DNA from 2 places in the Oceanobacillus sp. FSL W8-0428 genome. Region 2 is predicted to be linked to the other one. Evidence: predicted binding sites of a transcription regulator. Region 2 holds the regulator's gene; the other holds the start of a gene.
What was found. Region 2 encodes Rex, which represses fermentation and respiration genes when NADH is low (regulators of the CRP and FNR family bind a similar motif). Its sites were predicted from a motif close to TTGTGAAATATTTCACAA; they were not measured.
Positions count from the first base shown of each region.

Region 1 (8,082 bases), 1.3 Mb from region 2:
ATCCGCCTTTTGCACCTGCTGCTCCACTTGAATTTCTTATTTCTCTTGGAATCCCCCTCAAATTATTATGATTGTTACGAAAAGGGGGGCGCGGCGAACGAGACATTTGATTTCTAGATGGGAAAACCATCGCTATCTACCCCTTATTTATCTATATTATTTCACTTTTTGAACATCCTCTTATAGAGTATGCGGACGCTATTCAACTGTGTAGACATTTCCCCGTATTCACACAATCATTTCCCGGGAAACCGCAGGAATCAACAAATAAACAATGATATTTATAAAGGTTGTCGAAAAGTTTCTATATTTGTCAGATAAGGAATTAATCAAACGTTTGATTAATTCCTTATCTCAATATATTCATAAATAAAATGGATAACAGCCTATTATTTAACTATGAAAAAAGCAGCCAGTTTCAGCTGCTATATTTCCATTCGTATTCTGTCCAAAGCTCATCAAAGGCTTTTAGTGCTTCCGGGAAAGGACTATTCCATTCCAGATAATCGCTGATTTCATCATAACTGTTTGCGTACTGCGGGAAATGATGATCATAAAAAGCCCAATCAGCTAACTTAGAGTAATCATCCTTCTGTAACTTTCCGCGATGTGTTAATAAGAATTGATAAAAAGATTGATGCATTGTTCCCCTCCCCTACTCATTCATAAATGCTTCATGCTGAGCCTGTTTCTTTTTGTAAACAACTTTACACAGCTGAATACTGATTTCATAAATAATAATCAGTGGGATTGCCACAACAATTTGCAAAACAAAATCAGGCGGTGTAATAAGTACTCCAATAACAATTAAAACAAAATACGCATACTTTCGGTTTTTAACCATAAATGCTGGCGTCAGGATACCCAGGCTCGTCAAAAACATTGTAAGGATTGGAAGCTCAAACAAAAAGGCAAATGGCGTTGTTATCTTTAATAAAAATCCAAAATAACGCTCCACCGTAAACATGACATTAAACATACCATCATTTAATGATAACAGAAAAGGGAAAATTAGCTTAATAAATACAATGTATCCAAAAACAAGTCCCAACACAAACAAAATCAACGAACCCGGTATATAAGCTAATGATACACGTTTTTCTTTTGGTGTTAAAGCCGGGCTGACGAATGCCCAGAGCTGGTAGGCGATAATCGGTATCGTTGCGGCCAATGCAATTAATCCAGCCATTGAAAAATAAATCCAGACAATTTCAGCCGGGCTGATTACGGTCAGCTGCATATCAATATCATTCACAAAAAAAGTATAGATGCTTTTCACATTTAGAAAGCCGACTATAAAAAACAATACAAATACAATCGCAGTGACGATTAAACGATTCCGAAGCTCTGTTAAATGCCCCCCAAAGTTCATTTCTTTTTCTCCATTTATATGTTCTTCTGATTCTGACATAGTTCAACCCACCCCTTAAGCTGATGACACAAAAGAGATGCAAGGAATACTCCCTACACCTCTGCAATTAATTACTGTTTCTTTTTAGGTTTGTCATTCATGATGTCCTGGCTTGCATTTTTAAATTCTCTTAATGTTTCTCCAAGTGCTTTTCCGATTTCGGGAAGCTTGTTTGGACCAAAGACAATCAAGGCGGCAATGACTATCAAAATTAATCCGGGAAATCCAATATTTGAAAATATATTCATTTTCCATCAACTCCGTACATGAATTTAACTCATTTTTCTTCTTTGATAATGGATTTAACCTCATCTGATTCATCTTTAACATCCTGTGTTAAAGACCGAGTAGAATTTTTAAATTCCTTCAATGACTGCCCTGCAGCTTTCCCTATTTGCGGAAGCTTATTCGGACCAAAGATAATAAGAGCTAATATCACGATTAATACGAGTCCCGGAATGCCTATGTTTGCTAACATCTATTGACACCTTCTTTACGTATAGAACATTTTCTTTCTTCCCATATCATAGCATGTTTAGAAAACATTAGACAAGTTAATTTTTACGGTCATATTGCAGAAAATAATAGTCATAAGGGTTTTTATCGTTCTTTATCCCTTTTTCCTTTTTCGTAAGCTCCCACTCTGCTTCAGCAAATGCTGGAGCAAATGTGTCACCAGGGAATTCCTCATCAATTTTTGTAATATACATCCGGTCAGCAATTGGTACTGCTTGTTTATAAATTGCTCCGCCGCCAATGATGAAATATTCGATTTCGGGATGTTCATTATTCCAATACTCCACTATAGATAAATCATGAATTATTTCTACATTTTCAATTTCCAGATCTTTATTCCTGGTCAGTACGACATTACGTCGATTTGGCAACGGTCCATTCATAGATTCTAATGTTTTTCTTCCCATTACAATCGTATTTCCAGTAGTCTTTTCTTTAAAAAACTTCAAATCCTGCGGTAAATGCCAGGGCATCTTGTTTTGATAACCGATAACATTATTTCTGCTTGCGGCAAATATTAATGAAATCATGCTTTGGCCTCCTTTCCAAGCTTTGTAGTTGCAGCATTTAAACAGCAATCGGTGCTTTAATAGTAGGGTGTGGATTGTAATTTTCGATTTTCAAATCGGAAATTTCGATATCAAAAACAGATTTTCCCTCTGCGTTTATTTTTAATACTGGCAGCTCCCGGATATCTCTTTCTAATTGCAGATTTACTTGATCTACATGATTGGAATAGATATGCGCATCTCCAAAGGTGTGAACAAACTCTCCTACTTCCAAACCACATTCGTGGGCAATTAAATGTGTTAACAGTGCGTAGCTTGCAATGTTAAAGGGCACACCTATAAATACATCAGCACTGCGCTGATACAGCTGACAGGATAATTTTCCGTCTGCTACATAAAACTGAAATAGTGTATGGCATGGCGGCAAAGCCATAGATGGAACATCCCCGGGGTTCCATGCAGATACAATATGACGTCTGGAATTAGGATTATTTTTAATAGCTTCAATAGTTTCTTTCAATTGATCAATCGACTCGCCTTTTGAAGTTTCCCATTTTCTCCACTGCTTTCCATATACAGATCCTAAATCTCCGTATTTTTTGGCAAATGCATCATCATTTAATATCTTCTCTTTAAACAGCTCCATTTGCTGATCATACAGCTCTTTAAAAGCTGCATCCTTCTGACTGCGTATACCGAAATCTGTCATATCCGGCCCTGTATACTCCGAGCTTTTAATCCATTTTTCAAATGCCCATTCGTTCCAGATATTATTATTATGCTCTAGTAAATAGCGGATGTTTGTGTCTCCTTTAATAAACCATAATAACTCTGTAGCAATTAAGCGGAATGGAACCTTTTTCGTAGTTAATAATGGAAATCCTTTTTGTAAATCAAAGCGAATCTGATGTCCGAAAATCGAATATGTCCCCGTATTTGTCCGGTCATCACGATTAAGTCCTTCATCTAATATCTTTCGGCACAGCTCTATATAACCTTGTTCTCCTTGCATCCATAATCCTCCTCTATATTTTGACTCCTATATGTAGGAACTTCTTTTGCTGATATAATTTGAATTATTAAATTACATGTCTCTTTTTAATAATAAAAGTAAACCAAGAAAGGTTAACGTTATAACTAGCGAAAGAAAAACACGAAGACTCCTGTGGGAAAGCGCAGTGGGAAGACCCCGCAGAAAAAAAGCGAACTTCTTTTTTTCGAGGAGGCTGAGCTCAAGCCCACGGAAAGCGTAGTGTTTTTCTGTAGCGGTTGCATAAACCTCTCTTTATTCGTCTTGAGTGGAACATATAATTCAACCTTTAAACAATCATTATTATAACAGAAATTTGTTCCCTGTATATTTCTCAACTTTAAAATAAATAAATTCAATGAAGAAGAAACAGGTATAAATTCAAAACCTTTTGATTATTTTATAAAAATAGTCAGGATTTCTTGACTGTGTAAAAAAATTAAGCTAATATGGGTACAAGCAAAGAAGATGGTACGGAATCATTAGAATGTAAAGGTAGCTTCGATAGACAGAAGTGGATGATTATGATCCCGTTCTTCTATCGGAAGCTGCCTTTTTTCATATTTCGTTCTTCTGCTTTGTAATCACACGCGTTTTACGTGGAAGTATTTAGGAGGAAATTTAACATGGAAAACGGAGTAGTAAAATGGTTTAATGCAGAAAAAGGTTACGGGTTTATTCAACTAGAGGAAGGGAATGATATTTTCGTACATTATTCTGCTATTCAAGAAGAAGGTTTTAAAACTTTAGAAGAAGGACAGGAAGTTTCCTTTGACGTCGTTGAAGGTGAACGTGGTCCACAAGCTGCAAATGTTGTAAAAAGATAAAATATCATCATAGATTAAAAGCAGAATCCTAAAATGGGGTTCTGCTTTTTTACTATCCCTCTTGCATATTATCCTCTTCCTCTCCTTTATAAAGGCATAAATCCAGATTTTAAAACATGATATTTTGTCAATGATTTTATTACTTTATTCATTAAAATGTCATAAACTTTTCAAACCAAAAAGTTTGTAAAATGATTAAGCCAGTCTACTTGTGAATATTTGAACAAAATGTGAAAAGTCAGTAATGACACTGTATACAGGCCTTCTTTTCGATATGATAGTCATATAGGAAAGAAGTTACAGAAGGGGTGAATCACATGAAAAAATCTGATCCTAATTTAAAAGGTACACTTTTTTCAGTAATCACTATAGGAGCTATTATTCTTATCAGCTGGTTTGCAGTATTTTTATTATTTTTGTCGCGATAAAGAAGGAGGAGAAAGAGCATGCATTTACACAAATACGAGAAGATTTGGCTTATCTTCGGCGGGGCATCCCTTGTATTGTTTCTAGCAATACTTGGATTTGGAGCATTTTATTTAGGAACACATCCTCAAAGCCATGGAGTAACGATTGACCCTGAAAATGTGGAAGCTAATGAAGCATTTCAAAGAGAAAACCTGGGGATTACACAGGTAGATGATGATAAATATATTGTCAATGTTGTTGCCAGTGCATTCAACTATGATTTAGGAAGTGATGAGGAAGGCAATGCAGTTTCTCATATAGAAATTCCTAAAGGGTCTACTGTCTTATTTCAGGTAGTCTCAACAGATGTTATTCATGGATTTAATGTAGCGGGCACTAATGTCAATATGATGGTAGAGCCTGGATATATCAGCAGTATGGAAGTTCAGCTTAATAAAGCTGGGGAATTCACATTATTATGTAATGAATACTGTGGTGTAGGACATCACATGATGCATGCAACAGTGGAGGTGGTTGACGATGAGTCTGGCAATGAAACAGCAGCAGAATGAAGAAATTAATTTGACACCCTTAAGTATCGCAAAACCAGAAGCGAAATTATATCTTTCCTTTATGTATGTTGCATTTATTTCATTATTTATCGGTGGATTAATGGGGTTATTACAGGTATTGGTACGTTCAGGAGATTTTGAACTTCCGCTTGGAATCGGCTATTATCAAATACTTACTTTACACGGCGTTATCCTGGCATTAGTACTGACAACCTTTTTCATTATTGGATTTCAATATTCTTTATTAGGTAAAACAGTCGGTATGTCTGATAAGCAACGGAAACTTGGCTGGTTATCTTTTTGGACGATGACGATTGGAACAGCTTTAACTGGAACAGCCATTTTACTTGGGGAAGCAAACGTTCTATATACGTTCTATGCACCACTAAAAGCGCATCCTATCTTTTATATCGGTCTTGCACTTGTTGTAGTTGGAACATGGATTGCTGCTCTTGTTAATTGGCATCAGGTTTATGTTTGGAAAAAAGCACATCCAAACCAGAAAACACCGCTTCTCGCTTTTATGGTTACAATTAATATGATTATGTGGGTTATCTGTTCTCTCGGAGTTGCTGTAACTGTTCTTGTACAGTTTATTCCATGGTCATTAGGTTATACAGAAACAATTAATGTTTTATTAAGCCGTACGCTATTCTGGTATTTTGGCCATCCGCTCGTATATTTCTGGTTATTACCTGCCTACATGGCATGGTATGCAATTATCCCTAAAATCATTGGCGGAAAAATATTTAGTGATTCTTTAGCAAGACTTTCCTTTATCTTATTCTTGTTCTTCTCTATTCCAGTTGGATTCCATCATCAGCTTACAGAGCCGGGTATTGATCCAACGTGGAAGTTTATTCAGGTAGTTCTTACCTTTATGGTTATTGTACCAAGTTTAATGACAGCATTTTCGATGTTTGCCATGTTTGAGACTACCGGCAGAAAACAAGGCGCAACAGGGTTGTTCGACTGGTTTAAAAAATTGCCTTGGAAGGATGTCCGTTTTGTAGCTCCTTTTGCCGGTATGGTTGCGTTTATTCCTGGTGGAGCAGGCGGTATTATTAACGCATCTCACCAATTAAACACGCTTGTCCATAATACGATTTGGGTAACTGGACATTTTCATTTAACCATTGCAACAACTGTTCTGCTTACTTTCTTTGGAATTGCCTATTGGCTCATTCCTCATTTAACTGGCAGAAAGCTTACTCCGAAGATTCACAAGCTGGGTATTTATCAGACTATTATATGGGCTGTAGGTATGCTGATTATGTCCGGAGCGATGCATATTCAAGGACTCTTAGGCGGACCACGAAGATCCTCTTTCTCCGAATACGGTGGTACAGAACAAGCTGCTGAATGGGTCGGCTATCAGACTGCTCAGGCAGTTGGAGGAACCCTTTTGTTTATCGGCATTGTCCTGATGATATATATCTTTATGGAATTATTAGCTTTTGCTCCTAAAGGAGAAGAAGAATTCCCTATTGCTGAGGAAGAAGAAGATGCACAGCCTACCCCATCATGGATGGAAAATTGGAAGCTGTGGATTGGTATTACAATTGCTTTAATTTTATTCGCTTATACGATACCAATGATAGATATTATTCAAAATGCACCGCCGGGATCTCCTCCATTTGATAATATTTTATAAGGGATGATAACTAAAAGCATACGTTCTGCAATTGGACCGGATTGTTGAGCATAAATAGGAGGAAAGTAATTCAATATAATCATGAATAAAAATATATACGAAAACCTCGCAAGTGATTTTAAATACAAACTGAATCGGGAATTGACACAGGCTGAAAAAGAATTCTTTAAATGGTTAGCACGAAAATATGTGTCTGAGCAAGGAAAAAAAGAATAATGTAGATTCTCTTTTCATTTAGCAGAGTAAATTTAATTTCAAATTTTATAAGATCCTCAAAAAAATCATCCGTTTTGAAAAAGATTAATCAAAGCGGATGATTTTATTTAATTTAAAATGTAGTTTTTAATCTTCTTTTTTACCAAAGTATTGGTAATAATTCGTCTGAATAAAACCATTAAACAGCTTGCGTTTCTTGGTAGCGGCTTTTCCAAATGCTTTTTCAAATTGTTCATAGGCTGTAATGATGTATGTGCTCCAGGATGGATGATTTTGCATAATACCACCCAGATCCTGATACATCTTTTCTACCTCTTCTTTATCACTTAACCGTTGTCCATACGGCGGATTACTGATCAGATAGCCATCTTTTTGTTTAATGGTCAAATCACTGGCCTGCATCTGCTTCCACTGGATTAAATCTCCAAGTCCTGCTTCCAGGGCATTTGCTTGTGCAGTTTCAATCATTTGATGACTGATGTCTGAACCGGTGATAGATAATGGCTGATCATAATTAGCGAGCTCTTCAGCTTCTCCAAAAGCAGCATCCCAATGTCTCTGTTTTACTAAACTCCATTCTTCAGAAGCAAATTCCCGATTAAATCCTGGCGCAATATTTTGGCCAATTAAGGCCGCTTCTATTAAGATGGTTCCCGAACCACAGAATGGGTCAATTAAAGGCTGATCAGGCTTCCAGTTTGTTAATAGAACTAATGATGCAGCAAGGGTTTCCTTTAGAGGGGCCTCCCCCTGCCCGACACGATAGCCGCGTTTATGTAAGCCTGCGCCTGATGTATCGATAGTCAATGTTGCTTCGTCCTTTAACAGCGCAATCTCTGTCTTATAGAGCGCTCCTGATTCTTCCAGCTTGTTGATGAGACCATATTTTAATTTCATTCGTTCTACAATCGCTTTTTTTACAATTGCCTGACAATCCGG
Region 1 covers NZ_JBBORB010000001.1:3,870,466-3,878,547, reverse strand. The annotation lists gene MKY30_RS18510 (YqfQ family protein) at 1-130, opposite strand, end outside; gene MKY30_RS18505 (YozE family protein) at 419-643, opposite strand; gene tatC (twin-arginine translocase subunit TatC) at 656-1,411, opposite strand; gene MKY30_RS18495 (twin-arginine translocase TatA/TatE family subunit) at 1,483-1,653, opposite strand; gene MKY30_RS18490 (twin-arginine translocase TatA/TatE family subunit) at 1,689-1,889, opposite strand; gene MKY30_RS18485 (dihydrofolate reductase) at 1,966-2,457, opposite strand; gene MKY30_RS18480 (thymidylate synthase) at 2,495-3,448, opposite strand; gene MKY30_RS18475 (cold-shock protein) at 4,093-4,293, shown strand; gene MKY30_RS18470 (cytochrome c oxidase subunit 2A) at 4,611-4,721, shown strand; gene MKY30_RS18465 (cytochrome c oxidase subunit II) at 4,740-5,273, shown strand; gene MKY30_RS18460 (b(o/a)3-type cytochrome-c oxidase subunit 1) at 5,254-6,927, shown strand; gene MKY30_RS18455 (THUMP domain-containing class I SAM-dependent RNA methyltransferase) at 7,270-8,082, opposite strand, start outside.
Region 1: the regulator Rex is predicted to act here: its motif matches at 4,503-4,520, upstream of MKY30_RS18470 (cytochrome c oxidase subunit 2A).

Region 2 (8,082 bases):
CAAATTGATTCAAGGTTTCATTAAAATACATGTTCAAAAAGTTCGATGAAAATGACCGAGAAGTTCAAGGCAGCGCAGCTTTGAGTAGCGCAGCGTATGCTTTTAATACGTGAGCACCGGAAAAGCAAGCTAACGAAGAAATTCGATGTGTCATTTTTATTGGACTTTTTGAATTTCCTTTTAAAGATTCATCGTATATTTGTCTAGCCTACAATAGCTAAAATATCATTTTCACGAAGAATTAAGTATTCAGTACCTTCATATTTTACTTCAGTACCAGCAAATTTAGAGAAAATAATGCGGTCTCCTTCAGAAACTTCTAAAGCAACTTTTTCTCCATTTTCCACACGTCCAGATCCTACTGCAACTACTTCACCTTCTTGCGGTTTTTCCTTTGCAGAGTCTGGAAGTACGATTCCGCTTGCAGTTGTTTCTTCTTGTTCAACAAGTTTGATAACAACACGATCTCCTAATGGTTTAATCATGTAGAATTGCCTCCTTAATTCCAAATCATTTTATTTTTATTAGCACTCTTGTCGAGTGAGTGCTAACTCCAATTAATATAATAATTAATTCTTGTAAAAAATGCAAGCATCATGATGTTGAATTTTTAGAAAAACTTATATTCATTTTTGAGAATACGTTGTTTTCTTTATACTTCATACTTTAAAACTTTTACTATGATAAAATACTTTTTTAGGCAGTGATTACTCATCTCATCGTAAAACGTTGGGAGTAATTTTGTAATACAAATATGCAAAATTGATTTTTTTCATCGTTTGATGCATGATTTCATGTACTTCTGATTATAATTTTCAGTGACAGTTGTGTTAGAATATACGTTATGATGAACTTGCACGTCTTTAGATCAGTGGTATCATTACCCGTCCAGCAAAATCACTTATGATGTTTTCTGCTTTACGGGACAAGATGGGCAGTTCCTTTTCCCAATGCTTTTTTACAGCTGTTTTTAATTTTAGATTAAAGGAGCGTTTTTATGACTCGAAGATATATATATGTCATGCTTACATATATCATTATGCAAATTTCTGTTTATCTTGCAGTACCATTACTGGTATTGGTATTCCATGCAGACCCGGTGCTTGCTAATATTTATTGGGCTGTTTTTAGTTTTGCTGCCGGCCTTGTGATTGTTCTATGGCTGTTAAGACCAGATATGCAGGTTCGGGCTCATCCCGACGCTGCTGGCGCTGGTGCTATCATTGTCTGGTCTGTTCTAGGAATTATTATGGCACTTCTTGCTCAAGGACTGGCTGCTACGATTGAATTAGAGGTATTTGGAATAGATCCTGGTTCAGAGAATACACAGGTTCTTATGGATCTTGCTCGTATTGCACCTATATTCATTATTCTTCCAGCAATTTTTGCGCCTATATTGGAAGAAATTATTTTCCGGAAAATCATTTTTGGATCTTTGTATAAAAAAATGAATTTTTTCTTTGCAGCCTTTATTTCATCTCTTATCTTTGCCGTGATTCATTTAGACTTTCTGCATATACTAGTGTATACAGCAATGGGATTTGTTTTTGCATTCCTTTATGTACAGACAAAGCGTATTATTGTACCAATCATCGTGCATGCAGGAATGAATACTCTTGTAGTAGTGGCTCAACTTACATTAGATCCGGAAAAAATTCAACAACAGCTTGAACAAACAATTTTATTCTTTGGAGGGTAACATGCATCGACCTTATTTAGTTAAAGCAATTGTTTATGTTTTATTCGGTGCTTTATTTGTTTATTTAGGTATCCTAAGCAAAGGGGCAACCGTCTGGGATACTATTACACTTATATTGGCCGCATTTGCAGCATTAAATTTTTATGCCGGATTTCGGATGCTGCGATTTTATTTTAAAATAAAGAATAAAAAATAAAAAACTAGCTCTTAAACAGTCTCTTTCATTTCAGAAGACCTTTAAGGGGCTAGTTTTTTTATGGATAAACAATGTCCAGACTATCCTATTCCTTTTCTAAGGAATAATGCTTGAGAAAATATACAAGCGATTGTAATTCTACTGTTAAATCGATATGATGCACACGAATATGATTTGGAACAGTAATACGTGCCGGCGTGAAGTTCAGGATTCCTTTAATACCTAGATCAACAAGTCTCTTTGCAGTTGCATCTGCTTCTTCAGCCGGGATAGTTAAAATGGCGACCTCAATTCCCTTTATTTTCTCTTCTAATTCATCCACATGATAAACCGGAACTCCGCCAACTTCTGTCCCTACTTTTGATTTATCTGCATCAAATGCCATCGTGATCCGAATATTATTATTTTTTAAAAAGTTATAATGTAAAAATGCAGTACCCAGATTTCCGACACCGATTAAAGCAACGTTGGTTATCTCATGCTGATCCAGTGTACTTTTAAAAAAACCTAATAAATACTCAACATTATATCCATATCCCTTTTTCCCAAGAGCCCCAAAGTAGGAAAAATCCCTGCGGATTGTTGCAGAATCTACTTTAACAGCATCACTTAACTCTTTAGAAGATACGCGCATCTTCCCCTGCTGATATAAATTATTGAGAAATCGATAGTATAAAGGCAAACGCTTTGCTGTTGCCTGTGGAATTTTATTTTGTTCCATTGAAACGGCCTCTCTTCGGTTACTAAGTATAGAAAACAAATATTTTACCATAATCAAATATTTGTAAATATAAGTTTTCTTTGTAGTGCGTGTTCAAAAAGTTCGATAAATAGGATCAAGAAGTTCAAGGCGACTAGCTTTTTCCGAACGGACTTTCACAGGATGTGATGACTTCTGTGTTGTCCGCAAATGTTTTCCGTGGGACGAGTAATCGCAGTCCCAGTCCCAATGGAAAAAGCTAGTCAACGCACTTCTCACGTGTTGCGATGGCTTCTGCGTTGCCCACACGACGTGGGCGTTCTTAGTAGAAGATCCTCTTATCGCTGCGTCATCTTTATTGGACTTTTTGAACATCCTCTTATATTTCAAAAAATAAATAATGCGCTAGCGCATTCTATACTATTAATATTAACAGAAATAGAGCCGAGTTGGCGAACTTTATTATAATTTTATTGTAGCTTCCATTTGGATACGTTACACTTATAGATGGAACCCTATTCCCTTGTACAGGATTGTTCAAAAAGAAAGGATAGTAACTGCATGTATCCTTTCATTATTTTATTTACTTTTTGAACAGCTTTTTTGTGAGTTAGAAAGGATGGCAATGATGATTTTAATGCAATTAAATGGAATCTCTAAATCCTTTGGAGCAGAAGAGATTCTTTCTAATATAAAAATTGAGATTAAAAATAATGAGCGTATTGCAATAGTCGGCCGAAACGGAGCCGGAAAATCGACCCTGCTAAAAATCATGGCGGGCGAAACCTCTTATGATGAAGGAGAGATTTTCAAACCAAAAGATTTAACATTCGGTTACCTCTCGCAGCATATGACTTTAGAGTCTGGAAAAACAATTTGGAAGGAAATGCTGGATGTATTTACTCCGCTTTTGGCAATGGAGAAAAAATTACGTGAACTGGAATCACAGATGGCAGATCCTTCTGCAATCGATCAATCAGCTTACCAACAGCTGCTTGAAAGATATGACAAGCTTCAAAATGATTATCAATTGAGCGGCGGATATGTTTATCAAGCAGAAATCAAGTCCGTATTAAATGGACTATCCTTTGGAGATTATGATTATGACACATTGATTACGGATTTAAGCGGTGGACAGAAAACAAGACTAGCACTCGGGAAGCTTCTCCTGCAAAAGCCGCAGCTTCTTATTCTGGATGAACCGACAAACCATTTGGATATTGACACACTCACATGGTTAGAAGGCTATTTAGTAAATTATCCGGGTGCCATCGTTATTGTATCGCATGACCGTTATTTCTTGGATAAAACCGTATCTATTGTTTATGAAATTTCCAGACACCATTCCAAAAAGTTCCATGGGACCTATAGTAATTATTTGACTCAGAAAGCCCTGGATTATGAACAGGAGAAGAAAGAATTCGAGAAGCAGCAGACAGAGATCAAGCGCATGGAGGATTTTATCCAGCGTAATCTGGCACGCGCTTCAACAACCAAGCGTGCACAAAGCAGACGAAAAAAACTTGAAAAGATAGAGCGCCTCGACCGCCCTTCGGGTGATGAATCCTCTGCATCTATTTCCTTCCAGATTAACCGTTTAAGCGGAAATGATGTACTAAAAATAAAGGATTTAGCTTTTCAATATCCAGATACAGACCAGCCGATTTTTCAAAATATTTCACTTCATGCCAACCGCGGCGACCGAATTGCATTGGTCGGTCCAAATGGTGTCGGCAAAACAACGTTATTAAAAAATATTGTAGGTAAGCATCAGCCTAATCATGGTGAGATACAATTAGGTACAAACGTTCAAGTAGGCTACTATGATCAGGAACAGGCAAATTTAAATTCTAATAAAACGGTTCTTCAGGAGCTTTGGGATGATTATCCCTTAATTAATGAAAAGGATATTCGTACTATCCTGGGAAATTTTCTGTTCTCTGGTGAGGATGTATTAAAGCCTGTATCAGCCCTGAGCGGCGGTGAAAAATCAAGACTGGCTCTGGCAAAATTAAAAATGCAAAAGGCAAATTTACTGATACTTGATGAGCCGACAAACCATTTAGATATTGATAGTAAAGAAGTATTGGAAAGTGCTTTAATTGATTTTCCTGGAACAATTGTATTTGTTTCTCATGACCGTTATTTTATTAACCGAATCGCTGATCAAGTTGCAGAAATGCAGGCTGGCAATGTAAAAATATATCTTGGCGACTATGATTATTATTTAGAAAAAAAGGCTGAAGAAGAAGAACGGCGTTTGTTAAAATTACAAGAACAGCAGATGGATCAGGAAGAGCCTGCTTCCACTGCAAAAAAGCTCAGCTTTCAGGAAGATAAACAACGCCAACGCGAGGAACGAAAACGAAAACGACGAATTGAAGAACTCGAAACATTGATTGAAGAAAAGGAAGCAGAAATTGCTGCGATTGAACTGGAAATGACCAATCCAGATGTATTTGATGATCATAAAAAGACGATGGAATTAACCGATAAATTATCAGCTTTAAAAGAAGAGCTGGATGTCTTTATGAATGAATGGGCAGTATTAGAAGAGAATTAAGCAATTGATATAATTTTCAGATTGTTGTATAGAGCAGGCATAATGATGGCCTGCTTTTTTTATATACTGTACAGGTTTAAAGCAGTAATCACTCTTCCTATGATAGATAATCTAATGTGATAAATGGAGGTTGTTGTCCCGTGGCGATACCCATCGTTACTTTTTTGTTTTTTATTCTTGTTAGCTTAACGTACTACGCATTTAAGGAAACAACGTTATCTGCCCCAATCACTGAAGAAGTACGTTCCGATTCTATTCTTCGTTTTCTTCCCTTTGCGGTCATTTTTATCGGCCTCTTCAGCAGCGTATGGCTTACTGTGGCTGTTTCACTTCCAATTGCCCGGTATTTCTCCAATTCTGTTTCGCCATTCTCTCAAGCAATAAATGAATTCATTATTGTGCTTGGTTTTAGCATGCTATTATTTGGAATTTGGGTCAGTTTGGGATTCTTATTACCAAAGTGGCTGACTAAAAATCATCCTCAGCTTGTCAGGAAAGGATTATCTCTGGTATTCCGCAATTCCATCGGGAAAGCAGAAATAAATTTACAGACATCTTCGAACAAAAGCCCAGGTGAAGCTCAAAATATTATTGAATTCAGTGGAAAAGACGTAGGAGAAATTGCAACGCATCGTACCGACTTAACTGTTCTGCAAATAGATGCAACACTGGAGGAAGTATTTTCCCTCGTTCAAGAGGTAGAATTTACAAGAATTCCGGTTTACGAAGAGGATATTGATCAAATTGCAGGTATATTATACGTAAAAGACTTCTTTCGTGTTCTAAAAACAGGCGTGTCCCCTGCCTTCTTCTCCTTAAAAAACATTATTCGTCCTGCAGTATATGTCAGAATGAACCAGGAAATTGATGATATTTTTAAGGAAATGAGGGAAAGAAATTATACGATTGCCATCGTTCTCGATGAATTTGGAGGAACGCATGGATTAATTACATTAGAAGATATTATCAGAGATATTACAAAAGACTTGTTGGAGGATCAAAAGCCAATTGCGGCTGAATCAAAGGATATTCTGCCTCTTACCGGCAGCCGTTATCTGATTAATGGATCAACCAGCTTATTTGATTTAGAAGGTACACTCGGTATAGAGTTTCCCATAGATACACCACATCAAACATTAGACAGCTTTTTATCTGATTTAACTGCCAGTCAGCCTGAAAATCAGAACAAAATACACTTTAAACATCTGTTATTTAATATACAGTCTGTGAAGAACGGAAAAATTGAATCAGTAATTGTTACCGTGCATGATGAGGATACTATAGAGCATCAATTTATCGGTTAGTTTTAATTATAAAGCAAAAGCGCATCAAGATTAAAAAATCTCTCATGCGCTTTTGCTTTATTATTTTTATTTAAATAAATAGTCATTCTGTATGGTTTCTTCTACGGCTACTCTATAAATAACTGCTACACCCAGCATCGTTGACATCACCGAGCTTCCTCCATAGCTTATTAAGAGTAAAGGAATACCCGTAATTGGCATAATTCCAACTGTCATACCGATATTTTGAAAAACATGGACAAGCATTAAGCTTAAGAATCCAAAACAAAAATATGCTCCAAACGGCGAATGCTTATAAATATTTAAACCAAGTGTTACTAATTTATATAAAAACATGAAATAAAGAAGTACAACAAAGGCACTGCCAACAAAACCAAAGCTTTCTCCTATAACAGAGAAAATAAAGTCGGTCTGGGCTTCCGGATAATTCACCTCAATGCTTCCCATTCCTTTTCCAAACAATTGACCTGAACCAAGTGCCATATGGGAACGTTCAAAGTGAAAGTTGGCATCCGATGACTGCTGAGACGGATCAAACCAGGTCATTACACGGTCGATTTGATAAGGTTTTACCCCAATTGTTTCTTCTGCAAAGTTTGGAAATTCAATTACTATTAGTAAGGCACCTGCAACAACGACAACTCCTGATATAATTAAAGAAAAGATAATTTTCCAATTAATCCCTGATAAAATAATCATCATCCCAGAAATAAATAAATATACCATTGCTGTTCCAAAATCCGGCTGCAGCATAATCAGAAACACAGGGATAGCCGTATACAACAGTAATTTTCCAAGAAGCCGTATATCTGTTTTAAAGGTGCTTACTTCAAATTTTTCTTTATGTTTGCTAATCACTGCTGCCAAAAAAAGAATTGTAGATATCTTAACAAACTCCGCTGGCTGTAAAGTCAGCCCTGGTATAAATGTGTACCAACTTTTTGCACCGTTTATGGATCTCGCAATAAATTCCGGACTGATTGGAAGCAAACCTAATAATACAACACCTGCTAAATAAATATAAAGACTCGTTTTATATAATTGCTCTAAATCTAAAAACTGCACAGCTGCAATCATTCCAATTCCAATGCAGTAGAAAACCATTTGCCGGATCACAAAGTTTGTATTATACTGCTCCAGCTGCTGTGCATTATATATCGCTAAAAAACTTATTATCGCAAAAGCTATCAATAATAAGATTAAATCGGTTTGAAAGTAATAATTTTGTTTTTTATTCATCGGACTCCCACCAAATTTCTTCTGTCGCTACCCTGTCGTTTTATGAAGCTATTCCAGCCTTAATTCTTCATAATTCTCATTAGCGAAAATTCAAAATAGCCATTATTCCATAAAGACCTCATCACGTATTTATCCATAGACTTCGTTGATTAGCTATTATTATTCTAACATTAAAGAAGGATTTGCGTTTAAATCAAGTGCAGCAAATTTTTCTTTTTTGTATAAAATTGTCCCCGCAGCTGCAATCATTGCTGCATTATCCGTACATAAATGAATCGACGGAATGTACAATTCAATATCCTCGCTGCTAAAACGTTTTTTCAGACTTTCCCGTAAGCCTTTATTTGCTGCAACACCACCCGCAACAATAACCTGCTTTAC
Region 2 covers NZ_JBBORB010000001.1:2,585,791-2,593,872, reverse strand. The annotation lists gene groES (co-chaperone GroES) at 204-485, opposite strand; gene MKY30_RS12290 (CPBP family intramembrane glutamic endopeptidase) at 998-1,699, shown strand; gene MKY30_RS12285 (YdiK family protein) at 1,701-1,895, shown strand; gene MKY30_RS12280 (redox-sensing transcriptional repressor Rex) at 1,981-2,616, opposite strand; gene MKY30_RS12275 (ABC-F family ATP-binding cassette domain-containing protein) at 3,224-5,158, shown strand; gene MKY30_RS12270 (CBS domain-containing protein) at 5,299-6,462, shown strand; gene MKY30_RS12265 (FtsW/RodA/SpoVE family cell cycle protein) at 6,529-7,701, opposite strand; gene tsaD (tRNA (adenosine(37)-N6)-threonylcarbamoyltransferase complex transferase subunit TsaD) at 7,861-8,082, opposite strand, start outside.